One region of the Tardiphaga sp. 839_C3_N1_4 genome, then DNA from elsewhere that is predicted to be linked to it. Evidence: riboswitches for the same ligand, from Rfam matches in the RefSeq annotation. Region 1 holds a riboswitch; each other region holds the start of a gene.
What was found. A riboswitch is a leader RNA that binds a small molecule or an ion and turns the genes downstream of it on or off. The one in region 1 is predicted to bind cobalamin.
Positions count from the first base shown of each region.

Region 2: another riboswitch for cobalamin. It lies ahead of AB8A38_RS18415 (TonB-dependent siderophore receptor); the one in region 1 lies ahead of metE (5-methyltetrahydropteroyltriglutamate--homocysteine S-methyltransferase).
Region 3: another riboswitch for cobalamin. It lies ahead of AB8A38_RS27525 (DUF1636 domain-containing protein); the one in region 1 lies ahead of metE (5-methyltetrahydropteroyltriglutamate--homocysteine S-methyltransferase).

Region 1 covers NZ_JBPWQD010000001.1:1,191,096-1,193,290, reverse strand. Annotated here, with positions in the region: gene AB8A38_RS06015 (peptidoglycan DD-metalloendopeptidase family protein) at 1-778, shown strand, start outside; cobalamin riboswitch at 947-1,158, shown strand; gene metE (5-methyltetrahydropteroyltriglutamate--homocysteine S-methyltransferase) at 1,263-2,195, shown strand, end outside.
Region 2 covers NZ_JBPWQD010000001.1:3,856,288-3,858,482, reverse strand. Annotated here, with positions in the region: gene AB8A38_RS18415 (TonB-dependent siderophore receptor) at 1-1,033, opposite strand, end outside; cobalamin riboswitch at 1,140-1,332, opposite strand; gene AB8A38_RS18410 (alkaline phosphatase D family protein) at 1,476-2,195, shown strand, end outside.
Region 3 covers NZ_JBPWQD010000001.1:5,750,953-5,753,147, reverse strand. Annotated here, with positions in the region: gene cobW (cobalamin biosynthesis protein CobW) at 1-283, opposite strand, end outside; gene cobU (bifunctional adenosylcobinamide kinase/adenosylcobinamide-phosphate guanylyltransferase) at 284-814, opposite strand; gene AB8A38_RS27525 (DUF1636 domain-containing protein) at 811-1,260, opposite strand; cobalamin riboswitch at 1,370-1,560, opposite strand; gene cobT (nicotinate-nucleotide--dimethylbenzimidazole phosphoribosyltransferase) at 1,659-2,195, shown strand, end outside.

The sequences.
Region 1 (2,195 bases):
GGCCGTTGCCGCCGCTCCGAGCAAACCTGCCGTCGGCGCATCGACCACGCATTTCGTCAATCGCGGCGATACGCTGATGAGCATTTCGCGCCGGAACAACGTGCCGGTGGCCGAACTCGCGCGCGCCAATGGTCTGGCGCCGACTGCCCAATTGAAGCTTGGCTCCAAGATCACGGTACCCGGCGCGCGTACGGCCAATGCAGCTCCTGCAGCCGCGCCGCTCGCTGCGCCCGTCGCAGCCGTGACGGCTGCTCCGGCTGGCGCGGTCACGTCCGCTGCTGTGGCCCGTGTTGCTTCTGCCGAACCTGCACAGAAGGCCCGTCTCGCAAGTGCCACGACGACGCCTGAAGAAACCACGCCGGAATCGCCGACTAAAGCCGCTGACGCAACCGGCGCTTTGCCGACGTTCCGTTGGCCGGTGCGCGGCCGCGTGGTCACAGGCTATGGCGCCAAGACCAATGGCAAGTCCAACGACGGCATCAACGTCGCCGTGCCGGAAGGCACGCCGATCAAGGCTGCCGAAGATGGCGTCGTTGCCTATTCCGGCAACGAGCTGAAGGGTTACGGCAATCTGGTCCTCGTTCGTCACTCCAACGGCTACGTCACCGCATATGCCCATGCGAGTGAGCTGATGGTGAAGCGTGGCGAGACCATCAAGCGCGGTCAGGTGATCGGCAAGTCCGGCCAGTCTGGTGAGGTTACTTCGCCGCAGCTTCACTTCGAGATCCGCAAGGGCTCGTCGCCGGTCGATCCGCTGCAGTTCCTCAACGGGGCGTAAGCGCAATCCACGAAGTGTAGTTCGCATTTAAGCAAGCCCGGCCTCGTGCCGGGCTTGATGCGTTTGATCTCGGGGCTACGGCCCACTCCAGCTCCGGCGTCTTCAACGCGCTGCTGCGAGTGGGCAGCTTGCGCACGCAAGCTCGGTTGACTGCCGCGCGATGTTGCCCATATGTGGACATGTCGTGGTTCTTCGGGAAGGTTTGCCCGAAGCTAAGAGGGAAGCCGGTGAGGCGTTAAGCCAAGGCCGGAGCTGCCCCCGCAACTGTAAGCGGTGAGCCGCTGTCCATTAAAGTCACTGAGACCTGCAAAGGTTTTGGGAAGGCCGGACAGCAGCATTGACCCGCGAGCCAGGAGACCTGCCTCGACAACATAAACGTCCTCGGGCGGGGTGTCCCGGTGGTGCGGTTGCGATTCCGCGACTGCCGTCGTGGAATCCAGACGTGTCACTTTGGCCTTTTGCCCCCAATCATTGGGGTTAAGCCATGTCTACTGTGTCAAAGTCTACTTCTTCCAAGTCTTCTGCCAAATCTACGTCCTCGCTTCCTGTTGCTACGTTGGGAACGCCACGGATCGGTCCGCGGCGTGAGCTCAAGATGGCGCTGGAAAGCTATTGGTCCGGTGCAATCGACGAGAATGCGCTGATCGATGTCGGCGTCGGGCTGCGTGCCGCAAACTGGGCACGTCAGAAGTCGCTCGGGATCACGGTTATGCCGTCGAACGACTTCTCATTCTACGATCAGGTACTCGATACCAGCGTCATGGTAGGCGCCATTCCGAAGGTCTATGGCTGGAAGGGAGGAGACGTTTCCTTCGCGACCTATTTTGCCATGGCGCGTGGATCACAAGGCGATGCGCATGACGAGGCCTGCACGCACGGCTCTCATACGCATGATACGTCGCAAGGCGTACCAGCACAGGAGATGACCAAATGGTTTGATACCAACTACCATTTCATGGTGCCTGAACTGGCGCAGGATCAGACCTTCAGTCTCGCATCGCGCAAGCCGATCAAGGAGTACGAGGAGGCGAGATCGCTGGGTTATCAGACACGACCTGTGCTGGTTGGGCCTGTGACCTATCTCAAACTGGCCAAGAGTATGGATGCGTCATTCGACCCGGTGACGCTGCTCGATCGATTGCTGCCGGTTTATGTCGAGGTACTCGGCGAACTGGCCGACAAAGGGGCCGAATGGGTGCAACTGGATGAGCCGTGTCTCGTGCTCGATCTCGATGCACTCGCCCGGCAAGCGCTGCAGCGGACCTACGCTGCCTTTGCAGAAGCGGTCCCGCAGCTCAGGATCATGCTAAACACTTACTTTGGCGAACTTGGCGATAACCTCGATCTGGCCCTGTCGCTTCCCGTCGCCGGACTTCATCTCGATCTGGTCCGTGGATCGGAGCAGTTCGACGAAGTA
Region 2 (2,195 bases), 2.7 Mb from region 1:
CCTGGCTCCAGCTGTCCTGATAGCGAATGTTGCTGTCGCTGACATTGTAGTTCTTGAAGCGGATCGCCTCATTGAGCTGGCCATTGATCAGCGGCGTGCCGAAATATTTTGACGGATGGCGGTCGCCATAGTCGGTGGAGAGCGTCCAGGTGATGTCCTCGGTCTGCTTGATCTGCACCGCGGCGTGCAGCGCGATGTTCGAGGTGTTGTCGCGATCGACCCAGCCATCGGACGCGTTGCCGGTGACGGCGATGCGATAGGCAACGTCCTTGCTGACCGGACCGCCGCTATCGAGGGCGATGCGGCGCGTCATGTTGCTGTCGAGCGAGATTTCAGCCTGGTTGCGTGGCACCCAGAGCGGCAATTTCGAAATCACGTTGATGGCGCCGCCGATAGCGCCTTCGCCATACATGACGGAGGCCGGGCCGCGCAGTACTTCGATCTTCTCGGCGGTCCAGGTGTCGAAGGGGAAGTTCACCGTGCCGGAGCCGACATAGAGGCGCGTGCCGTCATAAAGCGAAGTGACGGAGCCACTTCCGGCGAAGCCGCGGGTGCTGAAAGCGATGCCGCCATTGCCGGGTTCGCCGATGGCCGTAAAGCCGGTAGCATTCTGCGTGACGGCATCGACCACGTTCTGCTGGCCGCGTTCGGCCATAGTCTCGGCGGAGATCACTTCGACGCTGGCCGGCGTCTGCAGGCGCGTGAGGCCGAGGCGGCTGCCCGTGGATGTCGTGCCGGTGAGGTTGAGCGTCGGCGCTGCGAAGACAGGGCCTGTCGGCGTGGCAACCGGCGCGCCGGTATTGGCGGCGACATTGCGCTGCTGCCGCGAGCGCGCAGCGCGCGATGCAGTGCCGTTCGTGGCGCGGCGTGCCCGCTGAGGCGTCGCTGACGGCTGAACTACAACAGGATCGAGCGTCTGGCTGGGCTGTGCAGCTTGTGCCCAGCTTTCACTCGGACACAACAAGCAGGAGAGAGCAATAGAATAAAGAAAGGGCGTATGTCGCTTCAATGCGACTGGAGAAACGGAGGTCATGAACAGGACTCGCGGTTACGTGGCACGTCACCGCAAACCAAGTCGCCCCGCCGCTTTCAAACAGGCAGTGTGACTTCCACCAGGACACCCCGCCCAATGTGCTCGCGTGTGACCACGACTGGCGGCAGGTCTCCTGGCTCGCGGGTCAGTGCCTGTCGCCGCCTTCCCAGGTGAATACCCAGTGGCTCTTGGCGCAGGCTCGCCGCTTACAGTTGCGGGGGCAGCCGCGGAATCGGGGGATCCCCCTCACCGCATTCCCTTTTGATCCCCGAAGGGGAACCGTCGCATTCACGTTAAGGTGAAATTTCCAAATGTGTCAATCAAGCTGCCAGTCATTCGCAGCTTGCTTTGGCGGGTGTTGATATTGCGCATCACCTGTCATCGCAGCGTCAAGCGATCTGCCTAGAGCCACTGGTGCCAGAGCCAGGATCAGGAGTTCGCCATGGCACTACGTTTATCCCGTCGCCGCTTCCTCGCGCACTCAGCCGTAACAGGCGCAAGCTTCCTGGCGATGCCTTACCTCAGCCGCGCGCAGGATCGTCCGGTCGTGTCGCATGGCGTGCAGTCCGGCGATGTCGGGACGAGCAGCGGCATGATCTGGTCGCGCGCCGATCGCCCGGCGCAGATGATGGTGGAAGTCGCCACGACCGAATCCTTCAGCAATGTGCGCATGTTGCCGGTTATCACGGCGCTGCTCGAGAGCGATTTCACGGCGAAGCTGTTGCTCGATAATCTGCCCGCGGGACAGGACATCTTCTACCGCGTCAAATTCCGCGATCTGTCGCATCCCGAAATCGTCAGCGAACCTGTGATCGGCCGCTTTCGCACCGCGCCGGCCGATCGCCGCGATGTATCCTTTGTCTGGGGCGGCGATGTCGCCGGGCAGGGCTGGGGCATCAATGCCGAGGATGGCGGCATGGTCACCTTCGCCACCATGCGCAAGCACAACCCAGATTTCCTGATCCATTCCGGCGATACGATCTACGCCGATGGTCCGATCCTGGCTGAAACGAAACTGCCTGACGGCACGATCTGGAAGAACACCATCACGGTGCCGGAGAAGGCGAAGGTCGCCGAAACGCTCGATGAATTCCGCGCCGCGCACAAATACAATCTACTCGACGACAATGTCCGCGCATTCAATGCGCAGGTGCCGATCTTC
Region 3 (2,195 bases), 4.6 Mb from region 1:
CGTCCAGCGGACGTTCACGGGACAACAGCTTGTCCATGGTCGGCACGAAGTCATCCGCCACAGTACAGCAGATGCAGCCATTGGTGAGCTCGACAATATCGCCGGGCGCGCAGGCCTTCGCCGCGCATTCCTCGACCAGGCCGCCATCGAAGCCGGCATCGCCGAATTCGTTGACGATCACCGCAATGCGACGGCCGTCGGCCTGGGTCAGCAACGAGCGCAGCAGCGTGGTCTTGCCGGCGCCGAGAAATCCGGTGAGGACAGTGACGGGAACGCGGGACATTCAATTCTCCTGGGAACGCTTGAGCCAGAGCGGAAGCCCGGCTGCAATGAAAGCAACATTCGGCACAGCGGCCGCGATGATCTGGTTGAGGCGGCCCTGCGCATCGCGAAACGCGCGGCCGAGCGGTGTCTCCGGCACGAGACCGAGGCCGACTTCGTTGGACACGAACACGATCGGATAGCGCGAGACATCGAGAAAACGCACCAGACGCTTTGCTTCGATTTCCGGATCGCGCTCGGCAAACATCAGGTTCGACAGCCACAGAGTCAGGCAATCCACCAGCACGACGCGACCGACCGTCGCCTCACGCGTCAGCGCATCGACTAGCGCCAGCGGCTCCTCGACTGTCGTCCAGCCCTCGCCGCGCTGCTTGCGATGCTGCGCGATGCGAACACGCATCTCGTCGTCGCCGGCCGTTGCCGTGGCCAGATAGATCTTCGTCAGGCCGATGCCATCGACCAGCCTTTCGGCGAAGGACGACTTGCCGGACCGCGCACCGCCCAGCACCAATGTGGTGGAGGCCGCGGTCATTTCGGCGCACGCCCGTCTTCAGGCGACCAACGCATCGGCGGCACGCGCGCGACCATGCCCTTGCGCAGCACCTCGGCGCGCTCGCGCCATGGCACCAGGCCGTAGTCGGCCTTCTGATAGGACTCGACGAAGGACACTAGCGCCGCGCTGCCGCTATCGGTCTGCAGATCGCCGAACAGGAACGTGTAGCCATCAGGGCTCGTCACCGCGACCGTCGCCGGTCGCTTGCAGACGCTGAGGCACTGCACCGGACGCACCGTCACGGCAGCATCGCCATCGCCGAGCGCGGCCTTCACAGCATCGAACATGTCCGGCCCGACGATCGTGCCGGTTTCGGCAGCCTTGCAGCTGATGCACACGCTCACGACAACGGGACCGGCTGGCACAGGGCGCGGCGGTTCGACCGAAATTTGTTCGCCAGAGATATCGGCGCTGTCGTGATCCATTACATGCTCAGTTCATGCCCTCACGGGCCTACGAGCTTTGTTGGATCGCGCCGACAGCATAGCCGTCGGTTCGCTCCCGTCCGGTGCACCCCGCCCCGACGACGCCTCCAAAGCACAGTTCGTGATGGCAGGTCTCCTGGCTTGCGAGTCAAAGCCTGTTGCCGCCTTCCCAAGAATTCTGAAGAATTCCCAGTGGCACCGGCGCGGGCTCGTCGCTTACAGTTGCGGGGGCAGCGCCGGCCTCGAACCGGCTTCCCTATTCACCTTCCACGCGGAAGGACCATCACAAAAGACGCTATCTGCCGGGTGCGCCGGGGTCAACCGCGCCAGCGGACTGTCGCCGGACCTGTTGACCTTGCAGGTCGTCTTGCGTCAGTTAGGCCGCGAAAAGGAACCCTATGTCCGCCCATTCCCAGCCATTGTGGCAACCGCCCGCCATTGTGCGTGTTGACCCGCAGATCGCGGCAGGCATCCGTGCCGTCATCGACGGCAAGGCCAAGCCGCCGGGCTCGCTGGGACGAATCGAGGACCTGGCGCTGCAGCTCGGCATGATCCGGCATCCTGGCGAACCGCGCGGCGACAATGCCGTGCTGCTGGTATTTGCCGGGGATCACGGACTCGTGGCCGAAGGCGTGTCGCAATATCCGTCGGCGGTCACGGTCGCGATGGTGATGACCTATCTGGCCGGCCGCGCCACGGCCAATGCATTTGCCACGGCCAACAATATCGACATCCGCGTGATTGACATCGGGGTCGCTGCGGAACTGCCTGTCCATCCGAAGCTAATCGACGCCAAGGTCCGCATGGGCACCGCCAACGCTGCGCGCAAACCTGCGATGACGGCAGAGCAAGCGGCGGATGCACTATCGCGCGGCTTCAGAATCGCCGTCGGTGAGATCAAGGCCGGCGCCGATATCATCGCGCTCGGCGAGATG